3 regions of the Paenibacillus sp. cl141a genome follow, and region 3 is predicted to be linked to each of the others. Evidence: predicted binding sites of a transcription regulator. Region 3 holds the regulator's gene; each other region holds the start of a gene.
What was found. The regulator Rex, encoded in region 3, represses fermentation and respiration genes when NADH is low (regulators of the CRP and FNR family bind a similar motif). The targets are predictions, from matches to a motif close to TTGTGAAATATTTCACAA.

Region 1 (6,392 bases), on a different contig from region 3:
ATGGCTGGACGCCGAAAACAACACGGAGAATCCGGAGATGGGGATCCGCCAGATTCCGTTCTCGCGCGAGATTTACATTGAGCAAGAGGACTTCATGGAAGATCCGCCGAGCAAATATTTCCGCTTGTTCCCGGGCAATGAGGTCCGGTTGAAGCATGCGTATTTCATCAAGTGCAATGACGTGATCAAAGACGAGAACGGCAAGGTCGTCGAGATTCACTGCACGTACGATCCGGAGACGAAGAGCGGCAGCGGCTTTACCGGACGCAAGGTAAAAGGGACGATTCACTGGGTGGAGGCCACGCAGGCCGTGCCTGCCGAATTCCGTCTGTTCGAGCCGCTGTTCAAGGACGAAGACGAAGAAGCGGAAATGGTGCCTGAGGTTGCGGGCGAAGCGGAGGAGGCAGCTGCCGAGAAGTCCTTCTTGGACGACATCAATCCGAATTCGCTGCAAATCGTGCAAGGCTTCGTGGAGCCGAATATGAAGGATGCAGCGCCGCAGGACAAGTTCCAGTTCTTCCGCCACGGATATTTCAACGTCGACTCGAAGTATTCGCAGCCAGGACGTCCGGTATTTAACCGCGTGGTTTCCCTGAAGAGCTCGTTCCAGCTTCCGAAGAACTAAACAAGACAGAGAATAAAAAAGGGGTACGGGTAGGCGCTAATCAGGTCGACCTGGCCCCTAAACGTAAACAAGACTCGAAGATTCCGTTCCAGGATTCATTCGAGTCTTGTTATATTTACGGTGATATCATCCTGGAATTGATATCGTACGGGAGATAACTGCGCGCTAACTCGCAGCGTACTCCTCGATCTCGTCGCCTTCGGGATCGTCCGGGTGCAGCGGCTGGTATCCGTGCTTGCGGAGGTTGTACCACATCCAGCCAAAGCCGATGGCACCCACGATGGCGAGCAGCGTACCGGTCCGGTACATGGCCTGCGCCCCGAAGTTCTGGAACATCCAGCCGCCGGCAAGGCCGCCGATGACACCGGATATGCCGCTCCAGCTTAAGGTATAGATCGCTTGGCCGGAGGCGCGGTACGGCGTCGGAACAAACAGCATTGTCAGCTGAACGCCGACATAGAAGTAGCCGCCGAAGGTAACGCAGTGCAGCAGCTGGATGAAGGCGACCTCCAGCGGGCTGTTGGCTTCGGCCATAAGCAGCCAGCGGAGCGCGAAGAGCAGGCTGACAATCGTCAGGCAGCCGACCAGGACGTTGATTTTCCGCTTCAGGAAGCGGTCAAACAGAATGAAGATCAGCACTTCGAATATCGATGAGAAGAAGATGGCGAGGCCGACCGTCTGTTTGGATCCGCCAAGCTCCAGAATGTATAGGGACATAAAAGTATTATTCGCCGTGTTCGGGATGGATACCATGATGCCTAAAAGGATGAACCAGACAAAATAGGAGTTCAGAAACAGCCTGCTGAGCCCCCTAAGGCTGACCGATGCCGATGCAGCCGTTTTCTGGATGGAGGGCAGCGTAAACATGAACACGGCCGCCACCAGCAGCATGATCGAGAACACGATGGCAATGCGTCCCGACCCAAGCCGGTCGATGACAGGCCCGGCCGCGATGGCCGTCAGCGCCCATCCGAGCGAGCCCCACAGCCGGAACGAGCCGAACTTTTGCGGGGTTCCATCAATATAGGTCAGAATCAGCGAATTCGTCTGCGAGAACATCGGCGTCTGGAAAAAATAAAAGAAAATCATCGTCATGTATATCATTGCATAGGTATTCGCTTGAAAAACAAGCTGAACCAGCAGCAGCGTACCGGTCATCATGATCAGCAGCACGCGTTTGATGTTGGCCGCCCGGTCACTCCAGAATCCCCAGAACGGATTGGCGAAGATGGACACAAATGGCGCAATCGCCATCAGGCTGCCGATTTCGATTTTGCTCATGCCGATATCTTGCAAATACAACTGGAAGAAACCGGTGAAGATGACCATGGTTCCGTAAATGAAGAAGTTGAACAGCTTGAGCGATGTCAGCGAAGGTTGAGCATTGTCCATATTCCGCAAGTGGGTCATTCCTTTCAAACCGAATACAATCCATAATCGCGGTATAAGAAAAAAGCCGCTTTCCTTTCAATGTATCACGCATTGAAAAGGGATACAAACCATCTTTTAAATGATTTTCCATTATTCTGGATATTAGCCTATAAACTGAATCCGATTTTTTATAACTTGAAGAAAGGCTGGTGGAGCATATGAGCGTTCAATTCCAAGATGTTCGTCTGCCATCGGGTCAGGTGACGGGTATCGTGCTTGCTGGAGGAGCCTCCCGGAGAATGGGGAGAAACAAGGCGCTGCTGCCCATGGAGGGGATGAGTTTGATTGAACGGACGGTCCACGCGCTGGACAAAGTCAGCGGACGGGTGATCCTGTCTACCAATGACCCGGGACCTTATCAATTCCTCGGCTTGGAATGCGTCCCCGATCTATATGTCGGACAAGGTCCGATGGCGGGCCTTCATGCCGCCCTGAAGTCTTCCCGGAGCACATGGAATCTGATCGCAGCTTGCGATATGCCTTACATCCACGAGCGGTTTCTTCAGGGACTGCTGGATCTTGCGAACATGCAGGACACCGCCGACGCTATAATCCCGGTCGTGGAAGGAAGGATGCATCCACTGCTGGCAGCGTATCGCAGAGAGGCCGCGGAAAGCCTTGAGCGCAGGCTGATGCGGAGGCAGCTCCGCATGGTGGAGTGGGTGCAGGAGCTGAATGTCGTTTTTGCGAATGAGGAGGAATTAGCGGAAGTGACCGGCCTTGATCCGAGCCGAATCTTATTTAACATGAATACGCCCGTGGATTACGAGGCCGCAGGCGGTCTGCTGAATACGGAAGAATGATCGATCCCCTGCATGCATTCTATAAAAATAGCCCCGCCATTCAAATGCTTGGCGGGGCTTTCTAGTATATATAAGGCGGTTTGCTTTGGCTATGCTGATTCTGCTCTCATGCTCGGAGCAGAAGCTCATCCGCCGATCTGCGACATGCGCCGGACCGTAGGAGTATGGCTTTGGGCCTTTTTCTCCAGCGCGAGCGCCATTTCATGATTCAGCGGCTTGGCGCCGAGCGCTTTGCGGAACAGGTTCGCCACCGCCGAAGGGTCATCGATGACGCGGCGCACGTTAAATTCGTCCGACCAGTACAGGCAGGCCTTGATATGGCCGTCGGCCGTCAGCCTGAGCCGGTTGCAGGAATCGCAAAAATGATCGCTGACCGGATGGATCAAACCGAACGTTCCCGTTGCTCCAACCACCTTCATGTTGCGCGAAGGACCATTGCCGGAAGGGCCCTGCTCTTCTTGAATGGCCCAGCCGGCCTCTTGGCACACTTCGGATACCCGGCTCAGCGGCAGGTACGAATCCCGCCAGGTATCGGACGCTTGGCCGATCGGCATGTATTCAATAAAGCGGACATGAAGGGGACGATCAAGCGTCAGGGCGATAAAGTCGCGAATCTCGTCCTCATTGAAGCCCTTCATTAACACCATGTTCAGCTTGATCGGATTCAGGCCGGCTTCATAAGCGGCTTCAATGCCTTCAAGCACTTTATGCACCCGGCCGCCGCGCGTGATGCGAGCGTAACGCTCTTCCTGAAGCGAATCCAGGCTGATGTTGATGCGGGTGAGTCCCGCTTCCTTCAGCAGGCGGGCCTTGGATGGGAGCATGATCCCGTTGGTGGTGAGGGATATATCTTGAATTCCTTCAATGGAAGCAATTTGATGGACCAAGGTTTCCAGATCCTTGCGCACAAGCGGCTCGCCGCCGGTAAGACGTACTTTGGAGACGCCCATGGGGGCCAGAACGCGCATGATTGCGGCGATCTCTTCATAGCTCATTATCTGATCGTGAGGTTGGAATTCCATCCCTTCTTCCGGCATACAATATACACAACGAAGATTGCACCGATCCGTCACCGAGATTCGAATATAATCATGAACACGACCGAAGGAATCTTTAAGCGGTTCGATCATGGAAATCCCCCTTTTACTAGCGTGCATGGTCACATTGTAGCCATTCCCCGAACAGGAGTCAATGCATTGTAAGGGTCATGTTAGCCGGACAAGCCGCACGGATAAGTTCAAGGATTTGTGAGAAGTATCACAGAAAACGCTTTCTAAATCATGTATATTGGACCTGTGGACCAAAGCTTTCTCCCCTTGAAAGCGAGTAGTGACATTCTAGATTTCCGAAAGTTTCCTGATTTTTCCGAAATTTTCGGAAATCATTTCAAACTGCTTTCATTAGACGTTCATCTAAGATATACTGTCAAGGATATCACATCCAACAAGAAAGGTTACCAATAGGAGGTTCGATATGGCGATATCACCTGTTCAAACTTTGGAGGTGCCTGACGTCTGTCACAGGTGGCTTGAAAACCGGGGGACGGTCTATGAGCTGCTGATTGATTTTTTGGGCAATTGGCCCAGCTTGTCTATGATTGCGGAATGGAGCCGCGGGAGCGGAATTAGCAAGGCGGCGGAGTGTTCGAAGGCCGGTACGGATCTAATGAAATATTTATGCGGACGCTCGCCTGAGGAATTAGTTCGGATTTGCGAATATGAGGGGGCGGAATACCGCCGGCTGCTTCAGCAGTCCAAACCTCGCCAGGCCGCGGAATCCCATTATACGAAGGATGGATGCGCTCAGGATTTGGCCGATTGTTATGCATCCGCCGGTGTTGCCTTTAATAAACTGCATGGCGAAGCGGACGATCATATAGCCATTGAACTGGAATTTATGACGCTGCTTCATGACCGTATGCTGAACAATACGTATTGTGAAGATAGCATGTTGCAATTAATGGAGGTACAAGAGCAATTTCTGGAGGAGCATCTGTTGTCATGGGTGCCATCCCTCTGCAAGGATCTGAAGGGGTCCACGCAAAGCCCGCTATACCAGTCGTTATTCAGCCTGCTGGAGGAATTCCTCGCGCAGGATCTGAACATGCTGAAGACCTGGAAGCATTCCAAAGAAGCCATACTGGTGCATTAGCGCCAGAATCATATCATCACCACCAAACACAAACAACGCCCTGGCTTCCTTGTATTAGGAAGGCCGGGGCGTTTGGTGTTCTAATTAATCTTCGATTCTTTTCTTGCTGAACTTCATCAGGAACTCGTACACGATCGGTACAACCACGAGCGTCAGCAGTGTGGAACTGATCAGGCCGCCGATAACCGTGATGCCGAGTCCTTTCGAGATAATGCCTGCGCTGCTCTCCCAGCCGAATACGAGAGGCAGGAGCGCGCCGATGGTTGCCAGTGCCGTCATCAGAATCGGACGAAGACGGGTGGCGCCGGCTTCGAGCAGGGCTTCGCGCGTGCTCATTCCTTCGCGTTCCATATGGATCACACGGTCGATCAACACGATCGCGTTCGTCACAACGATACCGATCAGCATGAGTACGCCCATCAGTGCAGACACGTTCAGTGTTTCGCCTGTGACGAGCAGGCCTATGATAGCGCCGATGACAATGAACGGCAGCGAGAACAGGATGGCGAATGGAGCGAGTCCCCCGCCAAACGTAACCACGAGTACAAAGTATACGATAGCGATGGCCGCCAGCATGGCGAGCCCAAGCTGTCCGAAGGTTTCGTTAATTTGCTCGGTGACGCCTCCGAATTGGACGGACACGCCGTCTGGAAGCTCAAGCTTGTTCACTTCGGTCTCCAGGTTGGTCGAAGCCGAGCCTACGTCGCTGGACAGGATGTCGGCTGTGACACTCACAACCATTTTACCGTCGATGCGCGTAATGGAATCCGGAGTGGTTCCTTTTTCCACCTTGGCCACATCCTTGATCGGTACTTCGATGCCAAGCGGAGAGGTCACGGTTTCGTTCTCGATTTCCTTAATGCTCTTATAGGTTTTGCTGTCCGCTTCAATGTAAACATTGTAGGTTTTGTCTTCGATCTTGACTTCGGTCAAGACCGGACGTTCCCGTACCGGGGCCAGCTTCATCGCTAGTTGTCCGGCCGTCAGGCCCAGTGAGCTGAGCTTCTCTTGATCGGCTACCAGCGTGTACTGCTCAAACGCTTCGGACAAGCTGGTTTCCGCATTTTCAAACGTTGCGGTATCCTTGTTCGCAAGCTCTGCGATTTGATCGGCCACCGGCTTGATCTGCTCCAGCGAGTCGCCGAAGACGTTCACCGTCAACTGGCTGCCGCCAAAGGCGCCGGCTGCCATGTCCATATTGGACCAAGTGCCGTCCGGCACTTCCTTGGCAAGATCTTCGATGAGCGTCTTTTTGACATCTTCGAAGTTTTTCGTATCCGGATCATACATAACGTAGAACAATCCTGAATTGGCGGAGCCCATGCCCAGCGGATTGCTTCCGCCGATGGAGTATTGCATCGATTGCACGCCTGGTTGATCCA
Region 2 (6,392 bases), on a different contig from region 3:
CAGTGGCTGATGGAGCTGCATATGGAATGCAAAAAGAAACCGTTCCTCGTGATTGACGGACCGCACGTCCGTAGATCCGAGAAACGGTTCTTTTTACATGTTTGGAGTATGATGGGGGAATGACTCGCATGCAGCACCTTCAATAGAAAAAAGAGGGCATCCTTCGAGATCCAGGATCTTTTAGGACGCCCTCTTCAATATTGGTGATATGTTCGTGACAGCGAACGATGATCGACGGTACACGTTCACCCCGGATTCTTCTCGAGACTTAAGCGTACCAGCCCCATATGAAGATGAACAGCGTTCCGAAGATGGTAACCAGCCCTACGAACAGGGCGAACGCAATGTTGATATAGACGGACTTTTTGTCTTCGCTTTCCCCGACGTGCATGAACAGCATGAGCTGAACGGCTGCCTGCAGGATCGCGGTGACCAGCAGAACGGCCACTTTCGAAGCTGCCGGCATATCCAGCAGAACGACGAGCGCGACAGCTGAAAGGACGAGGGACGATATATAACCCGCTACATGCTTAATTGGAAACAGCTGTTTTAACATGTCACATCAGTCCTTTCAGATACACGAAGCTGAAAATGAAGATCCACACAACGTCCAGGAAGTGCCAGTAGAGCGAGAAGATAAAGGACTTGTTGGCTGTGGAATGATCCAGTCCATGCTTTTTAAGTTGAATCAGAATGGCGGTTCCCCACAGGAGACCGAAGGTCACGTGAGCTCCGTGCGTGCCAAGCAATGTGAACAAGCTGGAGGAGAAGGCGCTCGTTGAGAGCGTTACTCCTTCATGAACATAGGTGAAGAATTCAAAGATCTCGATCCCGAGGAATCCCGCACCCAGCAGCAGGGTGATGACCATGAAGATCATCATCTGCTTTTTCAGGCCCAGACGCATCGCATGAACAGCCAAACCGATGGTGAAGCTGCTCGTTAAGAGCAGGAACGTCTCAAGCAGGACCGGCGTAATTTCAAAGATTTCCGCTCCGCTCGGACCGCTGGCAAAGCGGTTCACGAGAACGAAGTAGACGGTAAACAAGGTAGCAAAGAGCGCAATTTCAGCTCCGAGGAACAGCCAGAAGCCGAATATACGATTGCGGTTTTCCTCTGTTCCATATTCCAGCGGCTGAGTGGCATCTATTTTCATACCGTATCACCCCGCAGTTTCTGTTCGGTTTGAACAATCTCTTCAACCGGAATGTAATACCCGTGATCACGGTCGAAGGACATGGTAGCCATAATAATCAATACCGCGATACCGGCCACGATGGATGGAATCCACCAGCTGAATACCAGGAAGAAGCCCAGGAAGAAGAAGGCGATGCCCAGTATAAACGGTTTTCCGGTGTTGCTTGGCATGTGAATCTTCGTGATTTTCTCGTCCGAAAGCGGCTCGTTGTTTTTCTTGGAGAACCAGAAGGCATCACGGCCTTTGACTTTCGGTGTTACCGCAAAGTTGTAAACTGGAACCGGACTTGGCGTCGACCATTCCAGTGAGCGTGCATCCCATGGATCTCCTGTTTTGTCGCGCGGCTCGTAACGTGTACTCCAGTAAATGTTGTACACCAGAAGGATGAAGCCGATCGCCAGGCCGACCGCGCCGACCATCGACAGCATATTCAGCGGACCAAAGCCGGTCTCGGCCGAATACGTGTACGTACGGCGGGTCATCCCCATAAGTCCCAGGAAGAACATTGGGAAGAACGTAACGTTAAATGAGATGGCAATGAACCAGAATGCGATTTTGCCAAGCTTTTCGTTCAGACGGAAGCCGAACACTTTAGGGAACCAGTAGTGGAAACCGGCAATGACGGCGAATACGGCGCCTGGAATGAGCACATAGTGGAAGTGGGCCACCAGGAACATCGTATTGTGATACTGATAGTCGGCACTGGCCATCGCCAGCATGACGCCGGTTACGCCGCCGATCGTAAAGATCGGAATAAAGGCAAGCGAGTAGAGCATCGGCGTCGTAAAGCTGATTCGGCCCTTGCGAAGCGTAAAGAGCCAGTTGAATATTTTGATCCCGGTCGGTACGGCAATCGCCATCGTCGTGATGGAGAAGAAACCGTTGACCATGGCCCCTTGACCCATTGTATAGAAATGGTGGGCCCATACCAGGAAGGACAATCCGGATATAATCGCCATACTCAATACCATGGAGCTGTAACCGTACAGGTTCTTTTTGGAAAAGGCTGAGATGATCTCGCTGAAAATACCGAATGCCGGCAGAATAACGATATATACCTCAGGGTGACCCCATACCCAGAACAGGTTGGCCCAGAGCATATCCATGCCCCCGTTGGCCATCGTGAAGAATTGCGAGCCGAAGATGCGGTCGAACATCATAAGCAGAAGCGCAATCGTAAGCACAGGGAAAGCAAAGATAATGATGACGCAAGTGATCAATACCGACCACGTAAACATTGGCATGCGCATCAGGGTCATACCCGGCGCGCGCATTTTCAGGATGGTTACGATAAAGTTAAGACCTGTCAGCAAAGTACCAATCCCTGAAATCTGAAGCGACAGAGAGTAGTAGTTGTTGCCGACCGTCGGACTGAATTCGATACTGGCCAGCGGGAAGTAAGCGGACCAGCCGGCATCAGGTGATCCTCCGATAACGAAGGAAATGTTGAACAGCATCGCTCCGGCGAAGAACAGCCAGAAGCTGATAGCGTTCAGTTTAGGGAATGCAACGTCACGGGCACCGATCTGGAGCGGAACGATGACGTTCATCAGACCGAAAATAAACGGCATGGCCATAAAGAGGATCATGATGACCCCGTGAGTCGTGAATACTTCATTATAATGCTGACCGGTCAGAAACTTCATCTCCGGTGCGGCGGTCTGCGCACGCATCATGATCGCGTCGACGCCCCCGCGGAACAGCATGATCAATGCACAGATGATGTACATGACACCAATTCTTTTGTGATCCACGGTCGTCAGCCATTCCCGCCACATATATCCCCACTTCTTGTAATAGGTCAAGCCGAAGAGGATTGCGAGCGAGACGAGCACGATACTCACCATGGCGCCGTAAATTAACGGATCACCGGTAACGAAAAATTCGTCCCATTTCATAAAGGCCTAGCTCCTTTCTGGATGTATGAAGTAGATCGGGTGAACAACGTTTCACTCACCGATTTAATGTCCATCATGCTGATGATTTGGGCTTTCTTCAGCCGGGAAGTTTGGCAGCGGTTCGTTTGGATCCACGTTCGTTTCGCTGTCAAATTCCGTTTCTTCCGTTGTTGCAGGATCCGGGTGGACGTCTTTATGGTCCTGATGCTCCTCATTGCCGTTGACGTCACCGCCATGGTGATGGTCTTCAGATGGCGGCGGGCTGAATTCCAGATGCGTGTTAGAGAAGGTCATTCGTCCGACATGCGCGGTCTCCAGAAGCTTCTTGAACTCATCTTCCTTCAGTTCAGGCGCGGTATCCTTTACATCCTGAACCCACTCATCATACTCGGCAGAGGTCATGGCAAGAGCTTCGAAATCCATATGGGCAAAGCCTTCGCCGTTGAAGTTCGCATTACGGCCCATCATCGAACCCGGTACGTCGGCAACCATGTTCAGCTTGGTAATCATGTCGCTCATTGCGTACTTCTGTCCATGAAGCTGAGGAATCCAGAAGCTTGTGATCGGACCGAACGAATACAGTCGGAACTCGATCGGACGATTGGTCGGAATGTTAACGTAATTGACGGTTTCGATTCCTTCTTCCGGATAGCTGAAGTGCCATTTCCAGTTCGAAGAGGAAGCATAAATGACCAGAGGCTCTTGGTTCTCGTAGCCTTCAGGCACATTCTCGACGGCCACCGTCGTTTTGACGGTTACGACCGAGAGCACGGCAACGATCAGGATCGGAATGGCAGTCCACAGAATTTCCAGCCATTTGTTGCCTTCTTCATGAGGCGGTTCGTAACCTTCGTTGGATTTCTTGGCTCGATATTTCGTGAGCATGTAGATATAAAGCGCGTAAACTACCGCTAGGATTCCGACCATCATGAGAATAGAGAATATGATTGTATCGGATAGGGTTCTGGCAGCCGGTCCTTTCGGATCTAATACCGTGAGCGAGCTGCAGCCCGATAAGAGCAAGGTAAAGCATAAAAACAATGCAAATAACGGCCCTCTTTTGTTCATGGTGTACCCCTTTCCTTGAAACGTTCGTTCGATTCAATGTTACTGACACATCTATAGTAGAAAGTTCCGATCGGCTTTGCAAAACACATAAACTTGTATAAATAACAGATAAATCCATATTCGTGTCAATGTATGTAATTTTATGTGTTCAATTTGTTACAAAAGGGGAGGGTTGTGAGCGAAATCATTGTAGTGGCGCGGTTTTGAGGCAGTTCATACTTTGTTCAAATATTCACGAGAGTTACCAGTTTCGTCACAATTCCGGGCCTGTTTTTCACCGCTTTCGGCTCCTTAACCTGCCGAATAAATCCCAGTACTGATAAGGGTTTAGACGAGAAAGTATAATTTTTCACAATAAAATCGAAGTCGATTTTTATTTCCAGTTTACTTATTTAACCAAAAGGATCGAAGAGGCTTGTGATAGGATATAACTAAAAATTGGAACGAGATATTTTGCTGGGGATTGTGCAACGCTTGACAGGAAAGAGAGGAGGGCCAGTGCGGTCGTTCTGGATATGGTTTTTATTTCTTGTTTTGAGCTGGCTATGCGCCTTCATCCCTGTGCTCCAGCATGTTGATCCGGATCAATAGCCTTGGCGATTAGGGAGAGTCGCCATTTTTGTCACGGACTTCTTTATGGCGCCGTTATTCCGCGCCAGGCCTGCAATGCTATTTGTCACACTGCTCGCAACGTCGGTATTTTCCGTAATCTCCTTGTGGCCCGCGAGCACGGATGCAACGAACCCGTGCGTTCTGCTAGTTTATTCCATCCTGGCGGGAAGCCGCTTACCGGCTCTCCGCCGTTTATGCCTTTTCGCCTCCAATCCGAGTCAGAGGGTGGGGGAGAATGGGTTCGTCATAATATGGGGCTTCAACTGCTGTTTACAACACATGGAGGCGAATTAGCTCCGCAAGCCGGATAAGTCCCTTCTCCAGTTGATCGTAGGAGACGTAGGCAAAAGATAATCGCAGATGCTGCTGGTCGTTACGGTCATAAATATTTCCGGGATTGAGCAGCAGGCCTTCCTTCAATGCCTGCTCGAATAACGTACGAATGGAGATCGGCTTTGCGATGCGGAGCCAAACATAAAATCCGCCTTGGGGTTTATTCCAGTGGGCAATATCTTGAAAATATCGTTCCAGCAACGACAGCGTAAAGTCTCTGCGCTTCATCAGCTCTGTCCGGATCTGAACGAGATGCTTCTCATAGGATCCGCTCGAGAGCCACTCCGCGACAGCATGCTGGGACAGCGAGCTGGACCCGTAATCGGTCTGCATTTTAATGTCGGACAGCCGATCGATGACAGGCTCCGGCCCGACGACCCATCCGATGCGCAGACCGGGCCCGAGGGTTTTGGACATGCTGCCCATATAGAGCACGAGTCCTTGTTTATCCGAAGCTTTCAAAGGGGGCGGAGAGGGAGTATCCAACCATAAATCGCCATACACATCATCCTCGATGACGGGCAATCTTTCTTGGGCACAGATTTGCAGCAGCTCCGTCCTTCTGTCGGAAGACATCATGGTGCCTGTAGGGTTATGAAAGGAAGGGATCGTGTAGAGCAGGGCGGCTCTGTGCTGACGCTTGAGCCTTCCGATAGATTCCGTTCTGATCCCTTTGGCATCCATCGGGATGCCGTGCAAATGCATGCCAGCCGACTGAAATACATGAATCGAGTTCAGGTAAGTGGGATTCTCCACCAGGATGGCGGAACCGTGATGCAGCAGCCCCAGGGAAATAAGCTGCAAGCCCTGCAGCCCGCCGGAGACGATAAGAATGGAAGAAGGAGAGGCGGATATCCCCTTCTTATACAAATAATCGCTGATGATTTCCCTTAAGTATATGCTGCCTTTCGGTTCCGAATATCCCAAAGTGAAACGGCTGGACATGCTGCCGTTAAACATCTCCCGCATTTGGACGGTCGGAAGGAGCTCAGGCGAAAGCTCGCCAGTTCCGAGTCGGATCACATCCGGATCGGTTTCCGCGCGGTTGATCTGCTGGATCATATGGATGTTCGGCTGATAGGAGCCGGATTTCACGTATTGATTCCAATCAGGCGGGGGCGTGGCTGCCAGTACGCTCCAAGTATTGTTAACAATAACCGTGCCTTGTCCCACCCGGGATTCTATGAAACCGTCAGCCGCAAGTTCACCCAAGGCATAAACGATGGTGCTGCGGTTGACTTGAAATTTGGCGGCAAGCTCCCTCTGCGGGAGAAGTCGGGATCCG
Region 3 (6,392 bases):
TTAATATGCTGAACCAGACCTTGTAAATTCGCATCCGGAGCCAAATCAAGATTCAAAGTCACGGTATCCTGTTTAATATCTATATGAGAACTTTTCACGCCATCGTATTGTGACACAACCGTTGCGAGCGGATTCTGCAAAGCCATCTGCCGATACAGAAACCAACCGCCAAAGAGGACTGATGCTGAGATCACGACAGTCAGCATGATAGGTACAATGCGCAGTTTCATGAAGTTCCTCCTTCAATTCCAATATGAAATTTTGTATAGCAATCGCAGCACAATAATACATATAACAGCGATATATTGCGACGCATGTAATTGATCTGCTCAATTCGTACAAGTACGAGTATATCACATCTTATATACTTTTTCATGCTTGTCTGTGAAAATATTTAGAACAGTTTTTCCAATTTATTTCTGTATGCGCTTACATGTTTATGTGCCAAAGAGGCATCCCTATAAGGGACGCCTTGTTATTTGTTTTCTTATTGATTAGGAAGAATAATATCATTTCCGATGGCGTTTCCGTCTTGAAAACGATAGAATCGGTAACCTCGCTGTCCGTTGTTTTCATATTGCAGCTGCCAGGCATACTCGCCTTCATACATTCCCGGCAGCAATCGCTTGATGACCGCACCCGGCATTTCGTTACGGATCTGGTCCCGCATCACGTCCTCTGACAGGCCCGTATTCAATAACACGGACTGAACGGCATCCGCCCCTTCAACAGGAACGTTATCGTCCGTAAACTTCACCCAAACCATACGGTCTTGATTGTCTTTATCTTTCCCGCTGACCACCCAGTAGTTATTGTCCTCGCCCCATACCGATTTATAGGTCTTGTCGGACGAGACCAATTGGCCATGCTGTTTCGCTGCAAGGATCGCCATTCTTTCTTCATTCCACGTATCTTTCATAACATAGGAATAATAGAGCTGTAGGCCAAGCAATAGCAGCAGGACGCCGGACACGCTCAGCAATATCCACTTCGTTTTTTTCTTCAAATCCGTCTTCCTCGCTCCCCTTGATTATTCCCTAGAGGGTTGTAAGACGCTCAAATGCACGCTGCGCTTCCCGGCGGATGCGTTCCTCGTCGAGCGTAAGGCTCGCGCCATTCTTCACCACCTGCTTGCCGTCAACCCATACATGCTCTACATCCTTCGCGCTGGCAGAGTAAATCGCGTGAGAAATATAGTCGGTCCGCGGAAGGAAATGCGCCTGATCCGTATTCAAAGCGATCATATCGGCTTTCATACCTACCGCGAGCGTACCGATATCCTCAAGGAAAGCGGACTTGGCTCCGTACTCCGTACCCATTCGAAGCGCTTCGGAGGCCGGAATGGCCGTCGGATCCCCGCTTACTCCTTTATGGATCAGGGCAGCCAGCCGCATCTCTTCGAACATATCCAGGTTATTGTTGCTAGCAGGTCCGTCGGTACCGAGCGACACCGTTACACCGGCTTTCAACAGCGCAGGTACGCGGGCGACTCCGCTGGCAAGCTTCAAATTGCTACCGGGATTATGCGATACGGCTACTTGATGCTTGGCCAAGACTTCGATTTCTTCATCGGTCAGATGAACGGCATGCGCGAGGAGCGTAGGACGGGAGAACATGCCCAGCTTCTCCAAATGGGCAACGGGGCGAAGCCCGTAGTCCTTAACATTCTGAGCCACTTCGGTTTCCGTTTCGGACATATGGGTATGCAAAGGCAGGTTCAAGTCATGGGATGCTTGAACGAATTTTTCGATGAAATCCGGCGGGCAAGTATAAGGCGCGTGCGGCGAGATCATCGTCGTAATTCTGCCGTCAGCCTTGCCATGCCAATCCTTCGCGAATGCCACCGCTTCGTCCAGCTTCTGCTGCTGTACCTCGGGCGGGCATAGACCGATTACGCCGCGCGTCAGGACGCCGCGCATTCCTGAGTCCTGGACAACCTTCGCGACCTGATCCATATGGTCATACATATCCACAAACGTCGTGGTTCCGCCCTTGATCATCTCCAGCACGGAGAGCGATGTGCCCCAATAAACGTCGTCTGACGTGAATTTGGCTTCCATCGGCCACATTTTTTCCTGAAGCCATACCTGCAACGCCAGATCGTCGCCATAACCGCGGAGAAGCGACATGGCGGCATGTCCATGCGTGTTCACCAATCCAGGCAGGAAAAACAGATGGGTTCCGTCGATAATCTCTGTTCCCTCTTCCACGACGGGCTCCTCTTCGCCCAGGTACGTGATCCGGTCGCTATCGACCACCATATATCCCCGAAGCACGGATTGGCCTTCCCCTAGTACTGCAAACGTTCCGTTCTTAACCATCCACTTCGTTGTTGTCATGTGCTGCATCCTCCTTGCCGTTATCCAAATAATAGGCCAAACTTTGCAAATCCGTTGTAAAATCAGCCGTATGAATCCGGATATGGGCCGGGGCTTTCAGGATGGTTGGCGCAAAGTTCAGAATCGCCTCGATCCCTGAGGCGATAAGCTGATTCGCTACGTTCTGCGCTTCGAAATCCGGAACGGTGATAATCCCGATTCGAATGCCGTGCTCATGAACCGTCTTCTCCAGCTCTTCCATCGGCTGTACGACCAAATTGTTAATTTTCATACCAACTTTGGGAGAATACGAATCGAAAATCGCCACAATCTTCATATTATCCTTCAGGAATGCATTGTAATTCGATAATGCATGTCCAAGATTACCGGCCCCGACCAATGCGACATTGATCTTCTGGTCCAGCTTCAGAATCTGGCGAATCTTCTCGATCAGATATGAAACATCATATCCGATCCCTTTCCGTCCAAAATCACCGAAATACGCCAGGTCCTTACGAATTTGAGCAGGATTGAGGTCCAGCTTCTGTCCCAGCTCCTGGGAGGAAACCGTGGAAACCTCCCTTTTCTGAAGCTCATTCAAATAGCGCAAGTATACAGGTAATCTGCGGACCACGGCTTCCGAAATTTTTTCCGATTTCATGCATGCTCCCCCTAATAATAGGTTAATAACTACATCTTTTTTTGTTGATCGTGCTTGGTTTCACTTTATTCAGCTCGGTTCCCCGCGCTTGCCTCTTCCTGCAGCCATTCCGAGATTCGGGGAACGATCCCCTCTGTCGGCATGTGCTCCATCTTCGGCCCCGGCAAGGAATATAAGAAATACTTCCCGTAATAGGATTCAATGACCCGGGTATCGTACACGATCACGATCCCTTTATCTTGTGCTGTTCGCACCAGGCGCCCAAACCCCTGTTTGAAACGAATGACCGCTTGCGGAACCGAAAGCTTCATGAAGGGATTCTTCTTCTGCTGCTGCAGCAGTTCGCTCTTGGCTTCGACCAAGGGGTGATTCGGCGGCTGGAACGGCAGCCGGACGATGGCTAGACAAGTCAGCGCCTCACCCGGGATGTCTACCCCTTCCCAGAAGGAGCTGGTGCCCAGCAGCACGGAAGCGCTGCTGTCCTGAAATCTTCGGATTAACTTGGTACGGCTGGTTCCGTCCATACCTTGTCCCAATACCGTGATGTCGCTTGATGCCAGCGCTTCTTTCAGCGGCTCGTGCACCTGGCGCAGCATCCGGTACGAAGTGAAAAGGACGAGCATGCGGCCATGCGTAGCCACGGCCGTATCGGCCAAAGACTTCACCAGCGTATTCACAAAGAGTGCATCCCCGACCGATCCCTTCACGCTCGGAAAATCGCGCGGCACGACAAGTAGGGCCTGTTCCCTGTAATTAAACGGGGACGGGAGCTGAACGGTGTTCAGGTTCCCCGCTTCAGCCGCTTCCTGAAGACCCAGGTTCTCGATCATGAACTGAAACGATTTGTCCACCGACAAGGTCGCCGATGTCAGAATCACGCTTTGTTTCTTGTCAAAAAACAATTCCTTCAAATGAGTGCTCACGTCGACGGGCACGGCATACAACTGCAGCGATTTGCTGCGGAAATTGCCGTTCGCCTCCATCCAGTAGACGGTGCCCTCATCGTTCAAGGCCATGAAGGAGCGCAGGTCTTCGCGATGCGCGGCCAGGTCCTTAAACAGGCCCGATAGGTCGGTTAACAGGCTGTCTGCGCTATAGTCATCCAAATCTTCCTTCATTTCGGCGATCAGCTTATCGCCCTTGCGTACGACATCGCCCAGCGTCAGATGAATTTGATGCTCCAGTTCGGCCATCGATTCCCAATCCTTCGGCTTCTTAAGCGGGGACAGGCGGAGCGAGAATTGGCCGGCATCTCCCGGAGAAGCGTCTCCGCGTTCCGGAAGCAGTCCGAACAATTGATCGCTGAGCCGATCCCAGTTCTCTTTTGCGGTAATCAGGTCCGGGTACAAACGGTCGATGACGGAAGACCATTCGACAGCCTTCTCGTGCGGCGAAGCTTGCAGCAGCTGGCGCAGAGCCGGGAGCTGCCCGCTTCGGCTGTCTTTGTACATGCGGGTCAAGGTATGGACCACCGAAAAATACTTTATCTGCAAGCCAAGGTGCTTGCCGGCGACATCCTCAAGATGATGCGCTTCGTCGATGACGAGGCGCTCATAGCTTGGCAGCAGCTGATGATTCGCCTTCACGTCGGTGAACAGCTTCGAATGGTTCGTAATGACGACATCCGCAATGCCTGCTTCATGCTTGGCCCTGTGATAATAGCATTTGCGGAACCAAGGGCAGGCGCGTCCAAGGCAAGAATCCGAATCGCTGGAGATGGTTTCCCAGAAATCCCCTCCGCGTCCGCCAAGGTTTAGCTCTTCATCATCCCCGTTCTCCGTCTGGGTCAGCCAGACCAGCATCTGGGCCGCCGTGATTACGTCTTCCTTCGGGGAATGAAAATCTCTTCTATTTATTTTATGTTCAAATTTTCTCAAACACAAATAATGTCCCCTGCCCTTGAAAATGGCCGCCTTAAAAGGAAAAGGAACAACCTGGGTGAGCAGGGGAATATCCCTGTCACGCAGCTGTTCTTGAAGGTTGATCGTATGCGTGCTCACCATAACCTTCTGTTCCTGCTTCACGCTTTGATAGATCGACGGCAGCAAATATCCAAGCGATTTGCCAGTTCCCGTGCCTGCTTCGATCAATAGATGTTTATTGTCATCCAGCGCCTGCATCACTTCCTGGAACATCATGTCCTGGGCATCCCTGCTCTCGTAATGAGGCAGCGTTTCCTTGAGGCGTTCACGAACATCGTTCATGTATTGCTCGAAGCTTACATCGGCCAAGGGGTTCGGCTCCGTCTCATCCCTGACAGGTGCTATATCGTTCCAATCATCCACCGCCAAGGCAAACTGGCGGTAGTACGTATGGGTGTCTCCCGCTTGTACGGCTTGGAGCTCCCTGTCGGAACGAATGCCGTCAAAGAACCAGGCCAAGTCGCTGTCCTCGTCGGCAAACAGGTCGCTTAAACGCTGAATGGTGAGCAGCGGAAGCTCATCGATCTCCTCCAAACATTTCAGCAGCGCATAGGCTGTAGCAAGCGCATCGCTGTCCGCCTGGTGCGGACGGTCATGCTCCAGGCCGAAATGAGAGGACACCATCCCGAGCTGGTAGGACGGGAGCGAGGGAAAGCATATTTTTAAGAAGTGCATCGTATCTAGAATACGGCCGCTGAACGGTAAATAGCCGCAGCGATCGAGCGCGTTTTGCAAAAAGTTAAAATCAAAAGCGACGTTATGTCCAACCAATACGACATCGTCGAGCATGGGCACAAGTTCCATCATCATTTCTTCCAATGACGGAGCATCCGCTACATCACTGTCGGAAATGCCGGTTAAACCGGTAATAAAAGGAGGGATCGGAATCCCGGGATTGACATAGGTGCCGTATACGCGGGAGATGCTTCGATCCTCTTCGATGATGGCCAGTCCAACCTGAATGATTTCATCTGCAGACTGGTTGCCCGTAGTTTCAAAATCCAATACGGCAAATTTCATTTCGATAAAATCCCTTTCCTCCAGACTAATTAACAGCATACCAGAAGTTGCGGGTTTTGAACATTCCGGGTAAAAAATCCCCTGCCTCTCTGTACCGCTCCCGTACGCAAAAAGCGATGCCAAAGTCTCAAGGGTGAGCTCTGGCATCGCTTCTTGTTGGGGCTTGATTTCTACAGCAAAGAGATCAACTGGCTGCCGTACTGGAGCTCGCCGCGATTCTGCTTGCAGACCTCCAGGTTGATCATGGGGTCGGGAAGCGTCGGATCGCTGTGAATCGCCAGTGCAAAATGTTCCTCGGCCTTTGCTTGTTGTCCATTCAACACCTCGATGCATCCAAGCGCATTGTGGATCATCGCCCGAAGCTTCCTGTTGTCAGCCAGGGGCAGGATGGAGATCAATACTTCGGATGCTTGGGCGGTTTGCCCCAAATACAGATGGGACATGGCAATGTACAACTTGATCAGAAGGCTG

Region 1: the regulator Rex is predicted to act here: its motif matches at 4,105-4,122, upstream of BMX45_RS11965 (TorD/DmsD family molecular chaperone).
Region 2: the regulator Rex is predicted to act here: its motif matches at 4,383-4,400, upstream of qoxA (cytochrome aa3 quinol oxidase subunit II).

Annotation. Positions count from the first base shown of each region.
Region 1 covers NZ_FNZO01000003.1:444,762-451,153, forward strand. The annotation lists gene BMX45_RS11945 (glutamine--tRNA ligase/YqeY domain fusion protein) at 1-625, shown strand, start outside; gene BMX45_RS11950 (MFS transporter) at 791-2,017, opposite strand; gene BMX45_RS11955 (molybdenum cofactor guanylyltransferase) at 2,215-2,859, shown strand; gene moaA (GTP 3',8-cyclase MoaA) at 2,985-3,989, opposite strand; gene BMX45_RS11965 (TorD/DmsD family molecular chaperone) at 4,333-5,010, shown strand; gene BMX45_RS11970 (efflux RND transporter permease subunit) at 5,095-6,392, opposite strand, start outside.
Region 2 covers NZ_FNZO01000008.1:104,475-110,866, reverse strand. The annotation lists gene qoxD (cytochrome aa3 quinol oxidase subunit IV) at 269-556, opposite strand; gene qoxC (cytochrome aa3 quinol oxidase subunit III) at 558-1,154, opposite strand; gene qoxB (cytochrome aa3 quinol oxidase subunit I) at 1,151-3,094, opposite strand; gene qoxA (cytochrome aa3 quinol oxidase subunit II) at 3,158-4,162, opposite strand; gene BMX45_RS20915 (MocR-like pyridoxine biosynthesis transcription factor PdxR) at 5,045-6,392, opposite strand, start outside.
Region 3 covers NZ_FNZO01000006.1:117,017-123,408, forward strand. The annotation lists gene BMX45_RS17950 (hypothetical protein) at 1-230, opposite strand, end outside; gene BMX45_RS17955 (cell wall elongation regulator TseB-like domain-containing protein) at 488-1,006, opposite strand; gene BMX45_RS17960 (amidohydrolase) at 1,038-2,339, opposite strand; gene BMX45_RS17965 (redox-sensing transcriptional repressor Rex) at 2,314-2,979, opposite strand; gene dinG (ATP-dependent DNA helicase DinG) at 3,045-5,921, opposite strand; gene BMX45_RS17975 (hypothetical protein) at 6,092-6,392, opposite strand, start outside.